Regions from separate parts of the Marinobacter sp. EVN1 genome, predicted to be linked through region 3. Evidence: predicted binding sites of a transcription regulator. Region 3 holds the regulator's gene; each other region holds the start of a gene.
The links. The regulator FliA, encoded in region 3, starts transcription of late flagellar genes. The targets are predictions, from matches to a motif close to CTAAAGTTTNNNNNNNNNNNGCCGNTAA.
Positions count from the first base shown of each region.

Region 1 (6,306 bases), on a different contig from region 3:
GGCAAACCCCAGCAGAATGCCTATATCGAACGTTACAACCGAACCGTGCGTTACGACTGGCTGGCACAGTATCTGTTCGACAGCACCGAAGAAGTCCAGGATTATGCCACTCGTTGGCTCTGGCACTACAATCATGAACGACCCAATATGGGACTTGGAGGGATTACCCCTCAACAGAAGTTGGCCATGATGGCCTGAGGTCTACTTTTGAACCCCGTTAAAAATGGGGGGATTACCAGGGCAATGGCCACCAGCACGGAAAAGCCGGCGATGAGCCGGGCGCGGATGGTTAGGTTGGCGAAAAAGTGCTTCATGGATGACCTCCGTATTCGATGCTAAGCAGTTAGGCCGCAAACAGTCATTCTACGACGAAGTTGACCTGCTTCACGTCACGGAGCGGGCCTTAACTCAGGCGGGACGGGATACTATGCGGTTAATAAGGCGATGGCTTCATGCAGGCTCTTCAAAATACCTCGGGAATAATGATCAATTAAAAAAGGCACATTATTGTCATTGAAGTTGATATAAGAACCGCGGATAAACATCCACTTGGTCTGGACACTGTCTATGGCCTTTTTCAGTTCCCCACTGGAGGGGGTCTTCACAAGCTTTTCAACCAATTGATCAAATTGTTTTGCCTGTTGATCAAGGGCCAGCTCCGAATCGGCGCCCTGAAAGCTTTCGGCAACGGAAGAGTTTGAGCGTGCGGAGTATTTAGACATCATCCGCGCCATCATGACCGCTGCAGAACGTGCAATCTCGACCCTTTCGTCGGGGTTGGCCCCCACGCCCTCACGAGCAAGATCGTACAGTTCTGATGAAATCGTGCTCAGAGTGACTGTTTGGTCGGCCATTTCCGAAAGGAGTCTCAAGTCCGGGTAACCACGCTGGCGCACATCATTGATGTTCTGGCGCATGAGTTCTTTGAACTTGTCGAATTCAGTGACGAGTTGCTGGGTCTGCTCCTCGCTCAAGGCGCTGGACTTGTCTTCAGCAATGGCATTCATCGCACTGTTGGCATTGTTGATTGCTGCAACTATTTCGTTCAGAGTGGTTTTATCACCGCTGGCGCTGTACTGATAATAGGCGCTAAGGGCAATAAAGTTAATAATACGGAAGTCGTGGAGTTGTGACAGAAATCGAGTTTCGTCAGCCTTCACTGTCAGGGAGACGAAAATCAGCGCAATAAGGCCGGCAGTGAGCGACCGGGTTTGGGTTCGAGCGTCTTTCATCGGATGAAAATCTCCTTAATTACAGTTATATTTTTGTATCCAGATCAGTCCGTTGGCGCGACTCGCTAAATTCCGATTCGCGAATCTGCGCTTCCCGAGACGACCTCGCTTCTGATGTTGTCAAAAAGCTCGAAGCCTTGTACGGTGAAGACCCGGACGGCCGCGAGGACGACTGACGCCGCTGGACGAACCGAACGTGCACGGCTCCTGGAGCTGTTTGATGAAGCCTTTGCCGGTGGTGCAGCCCGATACAAGGTCGCAGAGCTAACAGATATCAGCGAGTGCACATTGAAGCGCTGGCGAAGCTCTGACGGTCGGGTTGCTTTTCCGCACATTCCAATCGGCAAACTCCTTTTCGCGCTTCTTTAGTGTCTTTGCAGCCTTTCGGACAATCGCGGCTCTTTCACTAAATGGTATTGCAGCCCACTTCTTTTGTGCTCTCTCGGCCACCTGCGCAGCAGCGACAACATCCTCGCCATTTGCGATGCCCGGAACACTAAGACGATCGCCATTGGACGGATCGATAACATTGGAAACGCCACCCCCTGCCTCTACCCAACCAGAACTAAATATTTTTCCAGCCCAAATATGGACCTCTTTCCTTTCTCGCTGCATCACGCCTCAGGGAATTACTATCCGGTCAGTCCAATCTATATCCTAGACGTGAAAAGCCTGCAATGGTGGAGCTTTGGGCGATATAATGGCACTTCGCACCTATTCACCCAGTCAGTGCTCTCAACTCATGCGTACTTTTACTCGCCAACATTCCCTGGCGGAGCAACTGGTTCTTGCTATTGCTTTGAGCCCCCACTGGCCTTAAACCACTCGAGCAGATCCTTCAGCTCGGCGGCAGTCCTTGCAAGCTGATCTGCCGCCGTATTGATCTGCTGACTGGACTGCTCTGTGTTCGAGGTAATCTGGCTTATACGACTGACCTGGTCCAGTATCAGATGGGCCCGCTTGGCATTTTCCTGGAGAGTTTTTGCGATGTCTTCGTTGTGTGAACGACCGTCACTGGATGAAGCAATGATACCTTGAAACGCCTGTTCCAGCTCTTGAGTGACATCCAGTGCCTCACGGACTTCCGATTGACAGAGTTCCATGGATGTTGTGGCCTGAGAAACCTGCGTCTCGATCGTTTCCAGAGCTTTGGCGGCGTCCTGCGTGGCCTCCTGGGTTCGTGTTGATAACGCCCGCACCTCATCGGCAACCACTGAGAAGCCCCGGCCGTGCTCTCCGGCCCTGGCCGCCTCGATGGCCGCATTCAGTGCCAGCAGATTGGTCTGTTCGGCAATGGCCTGGATTGTGTTGACCACTTCGTGGACACGCGCGCTGGCCTGGGAGAGAGCTTCCGTTGTCTGCGAGGACTGGCTCACCGCCTGTTCTATGCGGCTCATTCCCGCTACCGCCCGGCTGACGCTGTCCCCGCCTGCTCTGGCCAGCGTTTCAGTCCGCATCGATACGTCTCGGGTTTCCCTGGCTTTGTCAGCGACGGTTGCTTCGCTGTCCGACATCTGCTGAACGGAGCCGTTGACCGCTTCGATCCCCCGCGACTGATCCTCGGCGCCCTGAAGCAGGCCGTCTGTCGTTGCCGACAGCTCTTCGGCACTGCTGGCCAGGGTCTGGGAGATGGTATGGCTTTCGCTGACCACACGGCTCAGCTGTTGCTGGAGACAGTTGGTCGCCTCTAGGATCTGCCCCATTTCTCCAGGTGCAGTGTACTGCCTCGAGTCGAGATGACCCTCGGCAAGGCTCTGAATCGTCTCCACCGCCTGATTTACCGAGCGGTTCATGGGACGGACAACCAGCCACGCCACGATACTGAGTACCAGCATCCCCAGGATCAATACGGCAAAGAGAACTGTCGTGGCCAGGGAAATCGCGAACTGCGAGAGATTTCCCGTAAGTTCCGAGAACTGATGCGCCACTTCGTTGACCTGTCTTTCTTTGGCATCGATTTCCTGGATGATCTCCTCCCGCTGCGAGGGATCGGCGGCGTTCCTGAGTTCGGCCGCCAGAGCGAGTATCTGCTCCGATATCTCGGAGGCTTCGCCCGACAGGGAAACCAGACGCTGGGCGATTGGGTTACTCTTCAGGATCCTGAGCCGCAGAATTAGGGCGCGGGCCTGGTCAGGGTACCTCACTTCCTGGAACGTTTGTTGTATCTTTCGTGCGAACTCCGAGGTGCTGCTGGTTTCAAGGAGTTCCGGCGTCGCCGAGAACAAAGCGCTGTAGGCCAGCGCGCGTCTGAGACGATCCTCGAATTTCTGGTAGTCACTCTCATTGTTGGTATTGACGTACTGGTGCAGACTGGAACTCGCCCTGAACACGTTAACCGTATGGGTTCGTTCAGCCCTCGAGATCAAAGTCACCACATCGAGCGTGTTGAACACAAAGAACGACACCGAGCCAGCCAACAGGGTCACCACGACGCCCAGTCCGACAAGGAAATAGACCCGGTGCCGTATCAGTCCGAACCATTGCTTTATAGAGTCAATCATGGGTAACGGTTCTGTTAGTTGATTAAAGAAAACGTCTGCAATCGGAGGTGTTACCACCTGATGCGTATCAACCTCTCGCTCGCATCGACCGATCGCAGGGAAACTTTAGCGGCAAGACCCACCCCAGATTCTTTACTTAGAAGTGGTATGCGACACCGATACCCACGATAGTGGGGTTTACTCTCACTTTCGCCTGAACAGGGGCAGGGCCCAAGTTACCGGTGATATCTGCCTTAAAAGGCGCATATCTTACATCAAAATTTGCCGACCAGTTATTATGCATCTTCCAGCGAAAACCAGCTTGAACGGCAGGGGCCCAAGTATCTTCAACATCAAAGTCGGTTAGTGCGCGATCCTTCTCATCTAAAAAGAGAATCCGTCCTACACCCGCTCCAAAGTACGGAGAGAAGTTGCTACCCGTTAAGACATGATACTGAAGCGAAAGAATTACCGGACCATAATCTGTTTGACCAAGAAAAAGACCGGAGAGAGACTCTTCGCCCTGGAGGTCCGCACTAGCGGGAATGCCGCCAAAAATGTTAAATGCCAGCTGATTACTCAGAAAATACGACACGTCGAATGAAACGGTCGTATCGTTGTTAATAGACAGGTTGGAATTTGGAACGGGGGCACCCCCCGCAGAGGCTGATCGCAAATCTTCATCGGTTAAAACTCTAGTGGCATTCAGTCCAACCACCCAGTCGCCTCTACTGTAAACCGGCTCAGATTGAGCGTTGGCCAGGCTCGCAGCAAGTGAAAGTAAAAGGAACGCCACTAACGAGACTTTACTAATTATTTTAGGTTTCATTTTTTTATTATCCTTTTTGGTATTAAAACAAATTGGCTTTAGGTAAAACTGCAATTTTTCGTAACACAAATGCCACTCATTGATGCTAGCTTGCCGGTTTATTGACTAATACTTCCCCATACTCAGAACGCAGCTTGTTTTTTAATACTTTCCCCGTGGCATTGCGTGGCAATCCTTCCACAAAGATCGCGCGATCCGGGATCTGCCACTTGGCGACTTTCCCCTGATAATGAGCAAGAAGTTCCTCCTCAGTAATATTTGCGTCGGGTATTTTTACTGCCAACAGGATCGGTCGTTCGTCCCATTTATCATGGGAGGCCGCCACTACGGCAGCTTCATTGATGGCAGAATGGCCCATTGCGATTCCCTCCAATTCGACTGTAGATATCCATTCACCACCAGATTTAATAATATCTTTTGAGCGGTCACGTATTGTCATAAATCCATCATCATTGATCGAAGCAACATCACCTGTCTCGAACCAACCGTCTTCCTCAAGAGTCTGATTTGGTTCAACACCGAAGTAATCGGCTACCACCCAATGACCACGGATGCGGAGATTTCCCTGAGCAATGCCATCTTCGGGCAGTTGATGACCGTCTTCTCCTACAATTTTGAGCTGCACCCCGTAGGGAGGCCGTCCCTGGCTTTCACGGATTTTGTTTCTTCCTTCCTCCGAAAGAGTATTGTGTTTCGACAGCAGTGCGTTGACGGTTCCGATCGGTGATGTTTCTGTCATTCCCCATGCATGGACAACTTCTACGCCATACTTACCACGAAACTCCGACATCATTGAGGGCGGACAAGCGCTACCCCCTATCACCGTCCGTTTAAGCGACTGTGCCGAGGAGCCAAGCTCGTCCAAAGCCGAGAGAAGTCCCTGCCAAATCGTAGGCACACCCAGCGCAATCGTTACGCTTTCTGAATCGATCAGCTTGACCAAACTTTGCCCATCCAGGCCAGGACCAGGCAACACCAGTTTGGCTCCAACCATCGCCGTAATGTAGGGTACCCCCCACGCATTTACGTGAAACATAGGAACAACCGGCATCACCACGTCCCGTGCCGATAAATTCAGTGCGTCGGGTTGAGCAGCTACCAGCGCGTGCAGAACGGTGGAGCGGTGTGAATAGAGCACCCCTTTGGGATTTCCGGTGGTGCCCGATGTATAGCAGAGGCTTGAGGCCTGGTTTTCGGCGATTTCAGGCCAATTCGCGTTAGGCGTTCCTCGCTGGAGAAACTCTTCATAAAACAACAAGCCTGGAAATTGCGCTGCAATTTCTTCGTCCGGTTCGGACATCAATACAAATTTCTCAACCGTCTCCAGTCGGTCTCGGATATTTGAAACAATGGTAAGGAACGTTTTGTCAAAGAATATGACTTTGTCTTGAGCATTGTTGATAACGTAAACGAGTTGTTCTGGAAACAGTCGCGGGTTAATGGTGTGACACACCATCCCGCCACCAGAGATGCCAAGATAACATTCCAGGTGCCCCACGTTATTCCAACAAATGGTCGCGCACCGATCCCCCTGGACATAGCCTGCCGTTCGAAGCGCTGACGCAAGTTGTCGCGACCGCTCCGAAACAGTTGCCCAGTCAGATCGACTGGGATTTCCATCCGTTCCTATCGACACAATCTCAGCGTCTCCATGGTAGCGAGCAGCATGGTCGATCAAGGAATTCACGGTGAGCTCCATGTTCATCATTTGGCCAAGCACGTTTATCTCCTGTCGTTTTTGTAGTTGGTTGACGCGAGTATCTGG
Region 1 covers NZ_AXCB01000008.1:90,298-96,603, reverse strand. Annotated here, with positions in the region: partial or broken gene Q674_RS24410 (IS3 family transposase) at 1-198, shown strand, start outside; gene Q674_RS24405 (hypothetical protein) at 426-1,232, opposite strand; gene Q674_RS41280 (aldehyde dehydrogenase family protein) at 1,497-1,847, opposite strand; gene Q674_RS24395 (methyl-accepting chemotaxis protein) at 2,024-3,733, opposite strand; gene Q674_RS24390 (OmpW/AlkL family protein) at 3,870-4,541, opposite strand; gene Q674_RS24385 (long-chain fatty acid--CoA ligase) at 4,627-6,249, opposite strand.
Region 1: Q674_RS24395 (methyl-accepting chemotaxis protein) is a predicted target of FliA. The motif match lies at 3,815-3,842, and genes of this name have one in related genera.

Region 2 (6,306 bases), on a different contig from region 3:
CGACCACGTCTACATTGCCCTTGTAAAGCTTCAGGCGAACGGTGCCGTTCACGTAGTTCTGGGTCTGGTCGATCAGCGCCTGAAGAGCCTCACGCTCCGGGGACCACCAGTAACCGTTGTAGATCACCTCAGCATAGCGCGGCATCAGGCTGTCCTTCAGGTGTGCCACTTCACGGTCCAGAGTAATGGACTCGATGGCGCGGTGGGCGCGCAGCATGATGGTACCACCCGGAGTTTCGTAACAGCCGCGGGACTTCATGCCCACGTAGCGGTTCTCGACGATGTCCAGGCGGCCAATACCATTTTCACCGGCCAGCTTGTTCAGGGTTTCCAGCACCACGTGGGGCTTCATTTCCTGACCATCAACGGCAACGATGTCGCCTTTCCTGTAGGTGAGCTCCACGTAAGTGGGCTTGTCCGGCGCGGCTTCCGGAGATACGCTCCAACGCCACATGTCTTCCTCGGCTTCCGCCCAGGGGTCTTCCAGGTTGATGCCTTCGTAGGAGATGTGCAGCAGGTTGGCGTCCATGGAATACGGGCTCTTGCCCTTCTTCATTTCCACGGGGATGTTGCGCTCTTCACAATACTTGAGCAGCTTTTCGCGGGAGTTCAGATCCCACTCACGCCAGGGAGCGATCACCTTCACGCCTGGCTTCAGGGCATAGGCGCCAAGCTCAAAACGAACCTGGTCGTTACCTTTACCGGTAGCACCGTGAGAGATGGCGTCTGCACCCGTCTCGTTGGCAATGTCGATCAGGCGCTTGGCAATCAGCGGGCGGGCGATAGAGGTACCCAGCAGGTACTCGCCTTCGTAGATGGTATTGGCGCGGAACATCGGGAACACGTAATCGCGCACAAACTCCTCGCGCAGGTCCTCGATGTAGATTTCCTTAACGCCCAGCGCTTCGGCTTTCGCACGCGCCGGCTCCACTTCCTCGCCCTGGCCAATATCGGCGGTAAAGGTTACCACCTCACAGTTATAGGTATCCTGCAACCACCGAACGATGACGGAAGTATCCAGGCCACCGGAATAGGCCAGCACCACCTTTTTAATATCAGACATGCCCTTGCTCCAGACTGAACAGAATGGATGTGTTGAAAAGAAGGGCAACATTGTACGGGATGGCGGGGGGAATGGCTATAAAGCCCCTACCCTGCCAAAGGATAGGGGCGCCATGGGAGGTAATTGTGCGAAGTTAGCCAGCGGCCTGGGATTGCTGGTTTACCACCTCTTCGCGGATGCCGTCCCAGCCTTCTTTGATTGAACGAAGCAGTTCAATCACTTCATCCAATTTCGCAATATCATTCTTGGCGTTGGCCTGCGACAAAGCACGCTCCATATAGTCATAAAGCGCCTCTAGTCGCACCGCTAAGTCGCCACCGTTATCAAAATCCAGGAAACCGCGCAGTCCTCCAATAATTTCAAGAGCCTTGCAAATGAGCTTGCCCTTGCCCTCAAAGTCCCTTGCCTGAATCCTTGCCTTTGCCATGTTTATGCGCTCAATGGCTCCGCTGTAAAGCAGCTGAATCAGTTTGTGCGGGTCTGCATCAGTGATACTGGTTTGGGTGTTTACGCGCTGGTATGCCTGTAAACCGTTCATAATCAACCTCTTTCCGCGATATTCTTTGTCGTTTTAGGGACGACAGAAATCAAACTTTCGCCTTTAATTACCGCTACTATTCTGCGGTGCCAAAGCTGCCAATTGCTGCTGTACATAATTGCCAGTACTTTGAATCTGAGAAATCAACTGATCTGCCGCAGAAAATTGCCGAATCAACCTTTCCTCATAACTAGCAATCCGGTCATCTAGCTCAAAACGCTCATCTTCAATACGTTCAAGTGTCTTGCTGAGACCTTCTGTTCGGTTTGCCAGCGTGCCGTCACTGGCCAAAAACTTTTCAACCGAATCCACCATCTGGCGTGCAATTCCGTCCCCACTTTCCGACTCAGAAAAAAGCGCCGTCACCTCATCAGGATTAGCTTTTAGCTGCTCTTTGAACTTAGTCTGATCAAATTCAAGCTTACCACTGCTCGGATCCGTCGTGATGCCAATATCTGCCAACATACGAACCGGCGAATCTTCCAGCCCCGTCGGAACTGACGTCAGCATTTGGCGCAACTCGCTCTGAATGGCACGGATCGCCGAATCACCATTCAAAACCCCGCCTCTTTCAGAGGCAGGGTTGTATCCGGCAACACTTTTAACCTGATCTTGGAGCGTATTGAACTTGTCGACGAAGGCCTGCACCCGGCCAGTCACCTCATCAGGATCTTGAGCAATTTTAACCGTTGAGGTTCCAGTTTCCGTCAGAGTGAAAGTGACACCATCAACAACCCCCTCGACAGTGTTGCTCGACCGCGTCACTTCAATACCGTTGATATCCAAAATCGCATCTTTAGCAGCTACGGTTTGCTCCATATTAGAAGTAACGCCATCAAAGACAAACTGAGACAAACCACTCATGTCGATGTCATTACTATCGTTATCTGTCACCGAAATCGAGACCTCATTGGCGGTACCAGATTCATCCGACGACATTACCAATCTATAACCACTACCGGTGTCCACGATACCCGCAGAAACTCCGGCATTTGCACCGTTAATGGCTTCAGCGATTCCCTCAAGAGTATTATTAGACTCGTCAATGACAATATCCGTTGCATTGCCTCCCACGTTCAAGGTCAATGTACCGGTTCCGACTGGAGTGGTATCACGATCCGTAAATTCAGTAGAAGCCAAAGACTGAGCACGAGCCAACTGTTTCACATCTAGGTTATAACTGCCCCTGCTCGCTTCAGAAGACTCAACAGTGACACGAACTACGGATTCATTCGATGAAGAAGCAGTATACGCGCTCATACTGTCAGACTTGCTCAGCGCTTCCATAGGAGAGCGCAGAGCTTCAAGAGCACTACGAATCCGTCCATAGGCAGAAATTTTTGCCTGGGTCTCAGATTCTCGCCGGTCGAGACGCATTTCAGTAGGCGCGCGCTCTGCCTCAATGAGCTGGTTAACCAGATCATTGGTAAAAATACCCGAACCGGCTCCTAACGATGAAATTGCTGCCATAAATCTGCCTCCTAAAAAGGCTTTTGCTACGACCTAGTTAACGGCCGAAGGCGGCAAAGCTTTGCCACTTTCTCAACGATTTAATGTTACAGTTCGTAACGACAAAACCAGCTATAAACAAAATCACCGCCGGATCCTTGCGGATGCGGCGGCGCTGAACAACCGTAACCCAATGCCGGCCAGCGGCAAAAAATCACACCTTCACATTGAATAACGTCAGCGGTTCATCCTGCTGCAATTTTTCTGCCAACCTCAAAGCAACCTCATCCGGAATCTGGCGAATAACTTCTTGAGTCTGTTGATCAACTACCTTGACGATGGCTTGCCCTCGTTCGCTATCCACCTCGAACTGCAAGTCCCTGCTGACCGACTGCACGTAATCGTTCAACTGAGACACTGCCTCATCCAATTGCCCGGCCGGTTCAACAGACCTCGCCATCACTTTGCCTGCCCCGGGCGACTCCTGGGGCTTAAGCGACTCGATCCGCGACGCTTGCTCAACTGATGAGGCTACTACCTGAGCGGAGACGATACTACCGTCGTTCTGAGGCGACGCGTTTGCCCGAGCCGGAGACTGGCTACCGTAACGCACCAATTTGAGATCCGGGCTATTCAGGTTCACGTCATTCATGACTCACCTCACTTTCCTGATACGGCGCAAGCCGGCTCTCCTAGTGGAAGAGCCGACGGTTCACCGTGCTACCCCAATTACTGCAGGAGGGATAGAACCTGATTTGGCCGAGCATTAGCCTGTGCCAGCACTGAGATACCAGCCTGCTGCAATACATTGGCCTTGGCCAACTTCGCCGATTCCGAGGCAAAATCTGCGTCGAGAATCCGACTTTGTGAGGCACTCAAATTTTCAATGCTGTTGCCAAGATTAGAAATAGTGCTTTCAAAGCGGTTTTGCACAGCACCCAAAGTTCCTCGCAAACCGTTCACGGTGTCGAGAGCAGCATCAACCTGATCCAGCAGACTCTGAGCGCCTGCCACAGTTGACGCAGTCGCCGTAACACTTAATCCACTTGCCGCAACATTGATATTTGTAGCGATACTAATAGAGATACGATCAACTGCCGAGTTGTTTGCACCGACTTGGAACTGCTGCGCTGTGAAAGTTCCATCCAACAAGGCAGTTCCGTTGAACTTAGTTACAGAACCAATTCGATCTATCTCGTCTTTACGCTGACTAACTTCTTGGTTCAGAGCGATACGGTCTTTATCGCTATTCGTAGCGTTCGCAGACTGTACAGCCAGCTCACGAATTCGCTGCAAGTTGTTGGTGACTTCATCTAAAGCACCCTCAGCTGTTTGCGACAAAGAAATACCATCATTTGCGTTCCGCTGGGCAACCGTCAGACCCCGAATCTGGGCATCAAATTTGGTCGCGATCGCCAAACCTGCGGCATCATCTTTAGCGGAGTTAATCCGAAGGCCGGAGGAAAGGCGTTGCAGAGCCTGATCACCTAGATTTTGAGATTTTCCAAGCTGGTTTTGGGCGTTGATAGAGGCAACGTTGGTATTGATACCCAGAGCCATAGTATTTCCCCTTAATAACAAGTCATCACTTCGAGAAAAGGTCGTCGCCGAGAAACGCACCTTGTAGCTAGCGCGACCCTGTTATCTGACTTAACGACCGCACCAAGCGATGCTTTAGAAAAAAACGACACTCTTTTGTTAAACTTTGTAAATTGAGGCGGCTGAGTTATGACCACCCCGGCTCCTTTGACTCGAAATTCATTTTCATCCAAGGATCTTCTTCCAATCGCTCTTGCTCAGCTACAACCCCCGAAAAATGCTCGGCAACTTCATCAAGGAACTTCAACAGCCCCTCCCGCCAGGTTGTCATAAAAGCTGGCAGATCCTCATCCTCGCAGGCGAAACCATGACATAAAGCCACATGTACAAAATGCAGCACTGTTCCGCCTAAAACCCAACTTTGGTACTGCTGCGCCGCAGTAACCGGTTTTTTTTCCGTTAACCCGGAGGTTTTGGATACAAGACGGAGCGTATTCGCAAGCAAGGCCAAGTCCTTGCGGCCACGTAAACGCTCTTTTGAGATTATTTTTTTCAGAAGCGCCGCCCCCCTCTCCAATTCGCCTTCCACAGATGGCATGGCATCATCGAGGGTGGACCTGGAGATGCTCCGACTGTTGCTCTCGATTAGGTTTTCAAGGTCAGTCATCTCATCGTGAGTAAAGCGATTTACGGTTGACTCAAATTCATGTGGAGCCAACCAAAGTGCGCCCTCAACTGCAGCGCCATCTGAACAGTTGAAAACCTCTGTCTCTGGCGCCTTTCTTGCTATTTCTCGAAGAAAACCCTCAACATTGACCTTTGCTGCATAATAATCGAAGCGGGTTTGAACCACCCCAATTCCAGAGGCCGCAGGCACTGAGAAATCCTGCCTTTTAGATTCGCCTACCCACTTACGAAGCCCAGCCGCTACCTCACCGACAGCTTTTTCGCCATATACCGAATATGACGAATGATCATGAGCATTATCTACATAACCAAAATCCGTCCCGAGCATGAATATCTTTCTACAACCCAAGGTATGAAGTATCGATAACGCTGCATTTACACAGGTCGGGTTACAATTAACAAATCCGTCCTGACCAACACCAGCCAACCACGATAGAGCGCTATCAAACCTATAAAATGTGTAGGCTCGGCCAAACAACGAAGCAACCTTGGGATTGACTTCATTGCCCGCCAACAACGTGGTTTCCTTCAACAGATCACTGCCAAGTTCTGAATGAAGCTCGTAGATCATGTAATTCGGATCTAGTTCAACATGCAAATCAGGCTTTATCCCGGCGGTTAAAAGCGGCCGAAGCCCTGTACCGGCACTAACAACGACAACCCGATCCCTGATCGCCACGAGGCTGCTTAATCGTTCATCTAACGAGGGTCCACTGCCAACGATTACTACCGGCTTGTTGTGACCACTGAGGTTTCTCCGTGGAAGATACTTGATTCCAAGGCGACAGTTGGCAATTGAATTTTTTAGGCGCATCAACTCGTCGTCGTAGTTCGACCAGCTCGCAGCAACAAGCGCAAGGTCCCGACCAACATCCATAGCGACTCTCGCTAACTCAATGTCCGCTAGGTGGTTATAGTAGAGCGTTGTGTAAGGATAAAGTGGGACACTATGGGCCAAATGCCGGGATAATAGATCCCTCAATTCCATCTCGCTGGAGGCAAAACCGATCGCGAAGTTTAAGGAAAAACC
Region 2 covers NZ_AXCB01000023.1:9,908-16,213, forward strand. Annotated here, with positions in the region: gene Q674_RS31680 (argininosuccinate synthase) at 1-1,063, opposite strand, end outside; gene fliS (flagellar export chaperone FliS) at 1,197-1,601, opposite strand; gene fliD (flagellar filament capping protein FliD) at 1,665-3,071, opposite strand; gene Q674_RS31695 (flagellar protein FlaG) at 3,265-3,702, opposite strand; gene Q674_RS31700 (flagellin) at 3,780-4,610, opposite strand; gene Q674_RS31705 (6-hydroxymethylpterin diphosphokinase MptE-like protein) at 4,777-6,306, opposite strand, start outside.
Region 2: Q674_RS31700 (flagellin) is a predicted target of FliA. The motif match lies at 4,701-4,728, and genes of this name have one in related genera.

Region 3 (6,306 bases):
CAGGTGTTTGGCAAAGTTGAAGGCATTGCCGGCAAGGACCCCGCCTTCGGCCTGGACGCCATCTGGATTGAGTCCGACAGGAAGGATCAGGCCCAGACCCTGGGGTACACCGTGGTGGATGCGAGTACCGTGGTGGCGACACATCTGAATCAGATCCTGCAGAAACACGCTCATGAACTGATTGGCCACGAAGAAGCCCAGAAGTGGCTGGACCAGTTGGAGAAGATTTCGCCCAAGCTGGCGGAGGAACTGGTGCCGACCACGATTTCCATCAGCATCCTGTTGAAAGTTTTGCAGAACCTGTTGAAAGAAGAAGTGCCGGTGCGGGATATGCGCTCCATTGCCGAGGCCATCGTGAACGTGCATCCAAAGAGTCAGGACCCGAAAGTACTGACCACGGTAGCCCGCCAGGCGCTGCGCCGGATGATTGTTCAGAGTATTTGTGGCAACGACGCCGAAATCCCTGTTATCACGTTGGATCCAGACCTGGAACAGTTATTGCTGAAGTCTGTTCAGCAGAGTCAACAATCCGGCGGTCAGGATGACATTGGTCTGGTGCTTGAGCCCAACATGGTGGAAAAGCTGCAACGATCCCTTCAGGACAGCGTGCAGCGCCAGGAAATGCTCGGCAAGCCCGCCATCCTGCTGGTTTCGGGGCCCTTGCGGCCAGTACTGGCGAAGTTTGCCAGCTACGGGGTAGAGCGTTTGCATGTGCTCTCTTACCAGGAAATCCCGGATAACAAACAGATCACGATAGTCGCTTCTGTGGGTCAATAAACCGACGGAGCATCGCGGGGAGCCAGAGTGCTTGCCGGTGGGAGGATGAAACAGCATGAAAGTAAAACGGTTTTTTGCGCAGTCCATGGCTGAGGCCCTGAAGCAGGTAAGCCACGAAATGGGGCCGGATGCCGTTATTCTGTCTAACCGCCGGGTTGATGGTGGTGTTGAGATCGTGACGGCACTCGACTACGACGAAAACATGGCGCGTCAGCGTCTTGGCGATAGGGCGGTTGAAGCCACCAACGGCTCCCGGCTGGCAGAGATGCAGGCCGAGCAGCATCGTCGGCTGGAAGAGGAGCTGAACCGGTCCCGCAGTCGCATTCGTGAGGTTCGGGAAAAGCGCGCAGGAAGTGGCGCCTCAGGTGGCGTGGCGTCGTCCTTGTCTTTCGAGACTGCCGATTTTCCGGCGTCACGTCCCAGTGATGAAGCGCTGGCAAAGCCGTTTGCGGGTAGCGAATCCGGCGCCGGTGGCTATGCCGATGAACTGGCCAGTATGCGTGCCGAAATCAGCTCTCTGCGTGATCTGGTCAGTGGTAAGGCTGCAACTGCCACGCCGACCGGCAACAGCGCAGTTCAGCAACGATTGGCCGAGCGCCTGCAGGAGTTCGGTTTGGGCGCGGAGCTGGCCGGCTCTCTGTCCCGTCGGCACCGGGCCGGGCGTCTGGAGGACGGCTGGAAGCAGTCACTGAAAATGCTGGCGACCGGCGTTCGTACCGGTCGCGAAGACTGGCTTGATGCCGGCGGTATCTATGCCCTGGTCGGGCCAACCGGGTCTGGCAAAACCACCACCATTGGCAAGCTGGCGGCCCGCTACGTCCTTGAGCATGGTCCGGATTCGTTGGCACTGGTGACCACCGACCGCTATCGTGTGGCCGCTCATGAGCAGCTCTTCGTGTTCGGCCGCATCCTGAATGTGCCCGTGCGTGTGGTGGATGAGAGCCATTCCCTGGATGACATTCTTGATGAGTTATCGGATCGACACCTGGTGCTGATTGACACTGCCGGCCTGACCAGTGCCGACCGCGGTTACCAGGAACAACTGGCGGAGTTGGCTCGCAGCGATCACAATATCCGTACACATCTGGTGGTCTCCGCCACCAGTCAGCCACGTATCATGAAATCCGTGTGGCATTGCTATAAGATGGCAAACCTTGCAGGCTGCATCATGACCAAGATTGATGAGGCCCTGACCCTGGGCGAAGCGCTCGGGTTCGTTATGGAGACCAGCTTACCGGTGGCCTGGTACACCGATGGCCAGAAGATACCGGAAGATCTCCAGAGGGCGGAGGCCATTCCGTTAGTGCGCCTGGGCGTAGAACGGCTTAAGGCCGTGCAGAGCGCACAGACAGTCGCCGAAGGTGCCTGAGCCTCGTTGGCGACCAGAATAAAACACCGGCACGCGTGCCCGTACAAGAACGTAGTAAGAGACTGATAACAGTATGAGCAGACCACATCCGGTTCAGGTGATTGCGGTTTCCGGCGGCAAGGGCGGTGTCGGCAAGAGCAATGTTTCGGTCAATCTCGGTATCGCCCTGGCCCAGAAGGGGCGCCGGGTTGTCTTGCTGGACGCGGATCTCGGGCTCGCCAACATCGATGTGTTGCTCGGCATTACCGCCAATCGAAATCTGCAAGACGTACTCAGCGGCGATTGTGATCTGAAAGACGTGCTGGTGAATGGCCCTGGTGGTATCAAGATTGTACCGGCTTCCTCCGGCACTCAGCGTATGACCCAGCTCAGCGCCATGGAACATGCCGGCCTGATCAACGCTTTCAGTGAGCTGGGCGACCAGATTGACGTTCTGATTGTGGATACCGCCGCAGGTATTTCTGAATCGGTGGTCAGCTTCCTCAGGGCCTCGCAGGAACTTCTGCTGGTGGTCTGCGACGAACCTACTTCCATTACCGATGCCTACGCGTTGATCAAGCTGATGAACCGGGATTATGGCACCAACCGCTTCCGTATCCTGGCAAACCAGGTCCGCAATGAGCAGGAAGGCCGCCATCTGTTTGAAAAACTGACCCGGGTCACCGAGCGTTTTCTGGATGTGGCACTACAATATGTAGGTATCGTGCCTTACGACGAGGCCGTCAAGAAAGCCGTCCAAAGACAGAAAGCGGTATTGGATGCCTATCCGAGGGCGAAAGCCTCGCTGGCTATCCGGGCTCTGGCCGAAAAAGTGGACAGTTGGCCTTTGCCGTCCTCTCCCAGGGGGCATCTCGAATTCTTCGTGGAGCGGCTCGTCGAAGTCTGATCTGAATCCAGTCCTACAAGAAAACCGGATACATGACATTGGCGAAAAATCTGGGAATTTACCATCAGGCCGGCGCCAGGAGCCCTTCAGCCCTGATTGAAGAGCATGCGCCGCTGGTCAAGAAAATCGCCCTTCATCTCATGGCCCGGCTGCCGCCATCAGTGCAGCTGGAAGACCTTATGCAGGCCGGTATGATTGGACTGCTGGAGGCCGCGCAGCGCTATTCTTCCGGCAAAGGTGCCACCTTTGAAACCTACGCAGGGATTCGCATCCGCGGCGCCATGGTGGATGAGATCCGCAAAGGCGACTGGGTGCCCCGCTCAGTGCATCGCAACGCCCGGCGAATCGCCAGTGCTATCAAGCAGGTGGAAGATCGTACCGGGCGCGAGGCCCAGGATGCCGAAGTAGCTGAAGAGCTTGGCATTGGTCTGGACGAGTATCATGCCTCACTCGCCGACGCTAACAGCGGTAGACTTTTTAGTCTTGATGAGCTCAATGAATCCGGCGAGCTGCCGATAGAAGAAGCAGAAGCGAGTGATAATCCGCTGGACGGTATTGCTTCAGGCGCTTTCCAGCGAAGTCTCGCAGACGCCATTGAGCAGTTGCCTGAGCGTGAAAAGCTGGTATTGAGCCTGTATTACCAGGAAGAGCTCAACCTCAAGGAAATCGGTGCGGTGCTAGGGGTCAGTGAGAGCCGGGTAAGCCAGATTCACAGCCAGGCGGCGTTGCGACTTCGCAGCCGGCTGGCCGAGTGGCGGGATGGTGACAACGACTGATCGGCCAGGTGCTGTGTTTCTCTTTCAGCAAGCTGTGTAGCTTTTGGTAAACGATGCTTTACAACGTGCGCAAACACCACACAATAAGCGCTTAAGGTAGCAGCCTGCTAGACTTCCAAAAGGCTGAATGAATTCCGGGTGTTACTGACTGGAGGTCCCATTGGACAAGAACATGAAAATTCTCATTGTGGATGACTTCTCCACAATGCGACGCATCATCAAAAACCTGCTGCGAGATCTCGGCTTCACCAATACGGATGAAGCAGACGATGGCAACACCGCGTTGCCCATGCTCCGAAGCGGCAAGTATGACTTCCTGGTGACTGACTGGAACATGCCCGGCATGTCGGGCTTTGACCTTCTGAAGGCTGTCCGTGCTGATGAAAACCTGAAGAACCTGCCGGTTCTGATGGTAACGGCAGAGGCCAAGCGGGACCAGATCGTGGCTGCGGCTCAGGCCGGGGTGAACGGGTATGTGGTCAAGCCTTTCACGGCAGCCGTGCTGAAGGAAAAGATCGAGAAAATCTTCGAACGAATCCAGTAACCAGAGGTCGGATGGCTCGCCATGAGTGATACCAAACAGAACCATCAGGGCCTTGATCCGGAGGTGGCGGAGAAGCTTCAAAAGCAGGCCTCCGACCTGGCCGAGAATGTAAACGCCGGGAATTATGCCAAGGCGATGACCCTGATCAATGAACTGAGCGAGGTTCGCGATCAGAGTCTGTATCGGGAAGTGGGGCGACTGACCCGCAGCCTCCATGAGGCAATCCGGAACTTCCAGATAGACCCGCGTAATGCCGAGCAGAAAGAAGTGCTGTCGAAGATGAGCGACGCTTCTGACCGTCTGGCCTATGTGGTTCAGATGACCAGCCAGGCGGCGAACCGCACCATGGATCTGGTTGAGGAAAGCATGCCGGTGGCTCACGCCATGCGGGATGAAGCGGTTGCCCTGCGGGATGAGTGGCAGCGTCTGCGCCGTCGTGAAATGGAGCCTGCGGAGTTTCGGGAGCTTTACGGTCGCATCGACAAGTTCTTCGCTGGCCTGACGACAGACTCCGACAGTCTGTACCAGAACCTGTCGGAAATCCTTCTGGCTCAGGATTTTCAGGATCTTACCGGTCAGGTTATCCAGAAGGTCACCGCGTTGGTGAAAGAGGTGGAAGACAACCTTCTTGGTCTGGTGGTGATGGCCAGCCACGTTGATCAACTGACCGGCACAGTGCATCAGATTGAAGAAAAAGAAGAATCGGCCGAAAAAGGGGTAGGGCCCCAGATCAAGGCCGATGAGCGGGAAGATGTAGTTTCGGGACAGGACGATGTGGACGATCTGCTGTCCAGTCTCGGATTCTGATAATAAAGAGGGTGACGCATGGCGTTAGATGCTGATGAAGAGATCCTGCAGGACTTCCTGGTAGAAGCCGGCGAGATACTCGAAAAGTTGTCGGAGCAGCTGGTGGATCTGGAGCAGCATCCCGATGACAGCGATCTGCTGAACGCCATTTTCCGTGGCTTCCATACCGTGAAAGGGGGCGCAGGCTTCCTTCAACTGGAGGCACTGGTTAATTGCTGCCACTCTGCGGAGAACGTGTTTGATATTCTCCGGAATCACAAGCGCAAGGTAACACCGGACCTGATGGACGTGGTGCTGGAGGCGCTGGACAACGTTAATGCCATGTTCGAAGAAGTCCGCAACCGGGAAGAACCGACGCCCGCGCCGGACGAACTGATTGAAGCTCTGGATGCACTCGCCAAACCCGAGTCCGAGGATGCACCGGCGGTGGAAGCACCAACCCCGGCACAGGAGCCGTCGTCTGCGGATGTCGGACAGCAAGGGGATCAGGGCGATATCACTGACGAAGAGTTCGAGCAACTGCTGGACGCGTTGGCGGATGAAAAATCCGATGGCCAGAAACCGGTCGGCAACGAGCAGGTGAGCACCCCGGCAGAATCCGCCGGCGGCTCAGACAGTGATGAGATTACCGACGATGAATTTGAGGCCCTGCTGGATCAACTCCACGGCAAGGGCCAGTTTGCCGGCGCGCCTGCGGAAGATGAAGCGCCCAAGGCAGATATCGACACCAGCGGTGGCTCGGAGAAATCATCCGGTGACGCCGATCTGATTTCCGACGACGAATTCGAGAACCTGCTGGACGAACTGCATGGCAAGGGTGCAGGCCCAAGCGCGGGGGCTGCCGCAGGTGAGCCCAAGCCTGCGCCGGCTCCATCAAGCAAGGCCGAACCAGCCCCGGAACCAAAGAAAGCGGAAGCCAAAGCCGAGAGCAAGGCCGCTGCCAAGCCGGCCCCTGCACCTGCCCGTGAGGCCGCACCAGCGGGCGAAACCACGGTTCGGGTTGATACCAAGCGCCTGGACGACATCATGAACATGGTGGGCGAACTGGTGCTGGTGCGTAACCGCCTGCAGCGTCTGGGTTCCGAAAGCGAAGACGAACACATGCACAAGGCAGTGGCCAATCTCGATGTGGTGACCACGGATCTGC
Region 3 covers NZ_AXCB01000070.1:167,595-173,900, forward strand. Annotated here, with positions in the region: gene flhA (flagellar biosynthesis protein FlhA) at 1-777, shown strand, start outside; gene flhF (flagellar biosynthesis protein FlhF) at 833-2,146, shown strand; gene Q674_RS38025 (MinD/ParA family protein) at 2,220-3,032, shown strand; gene Q674_RS38030 (RNA polymerase sigma factor FliA) at 3,065-3,808, shown strand; gene cheY (chemotaxis response regulator CheY) at 3,969-4,352, shown strand; gene Q674_RS38040 (protein phosphatase CheZ) at 4,374-5,159, shown strand; gene Q674_RS38045 (chemotaxis protein CheA) at 5,178-6,306, shown strand, end outside.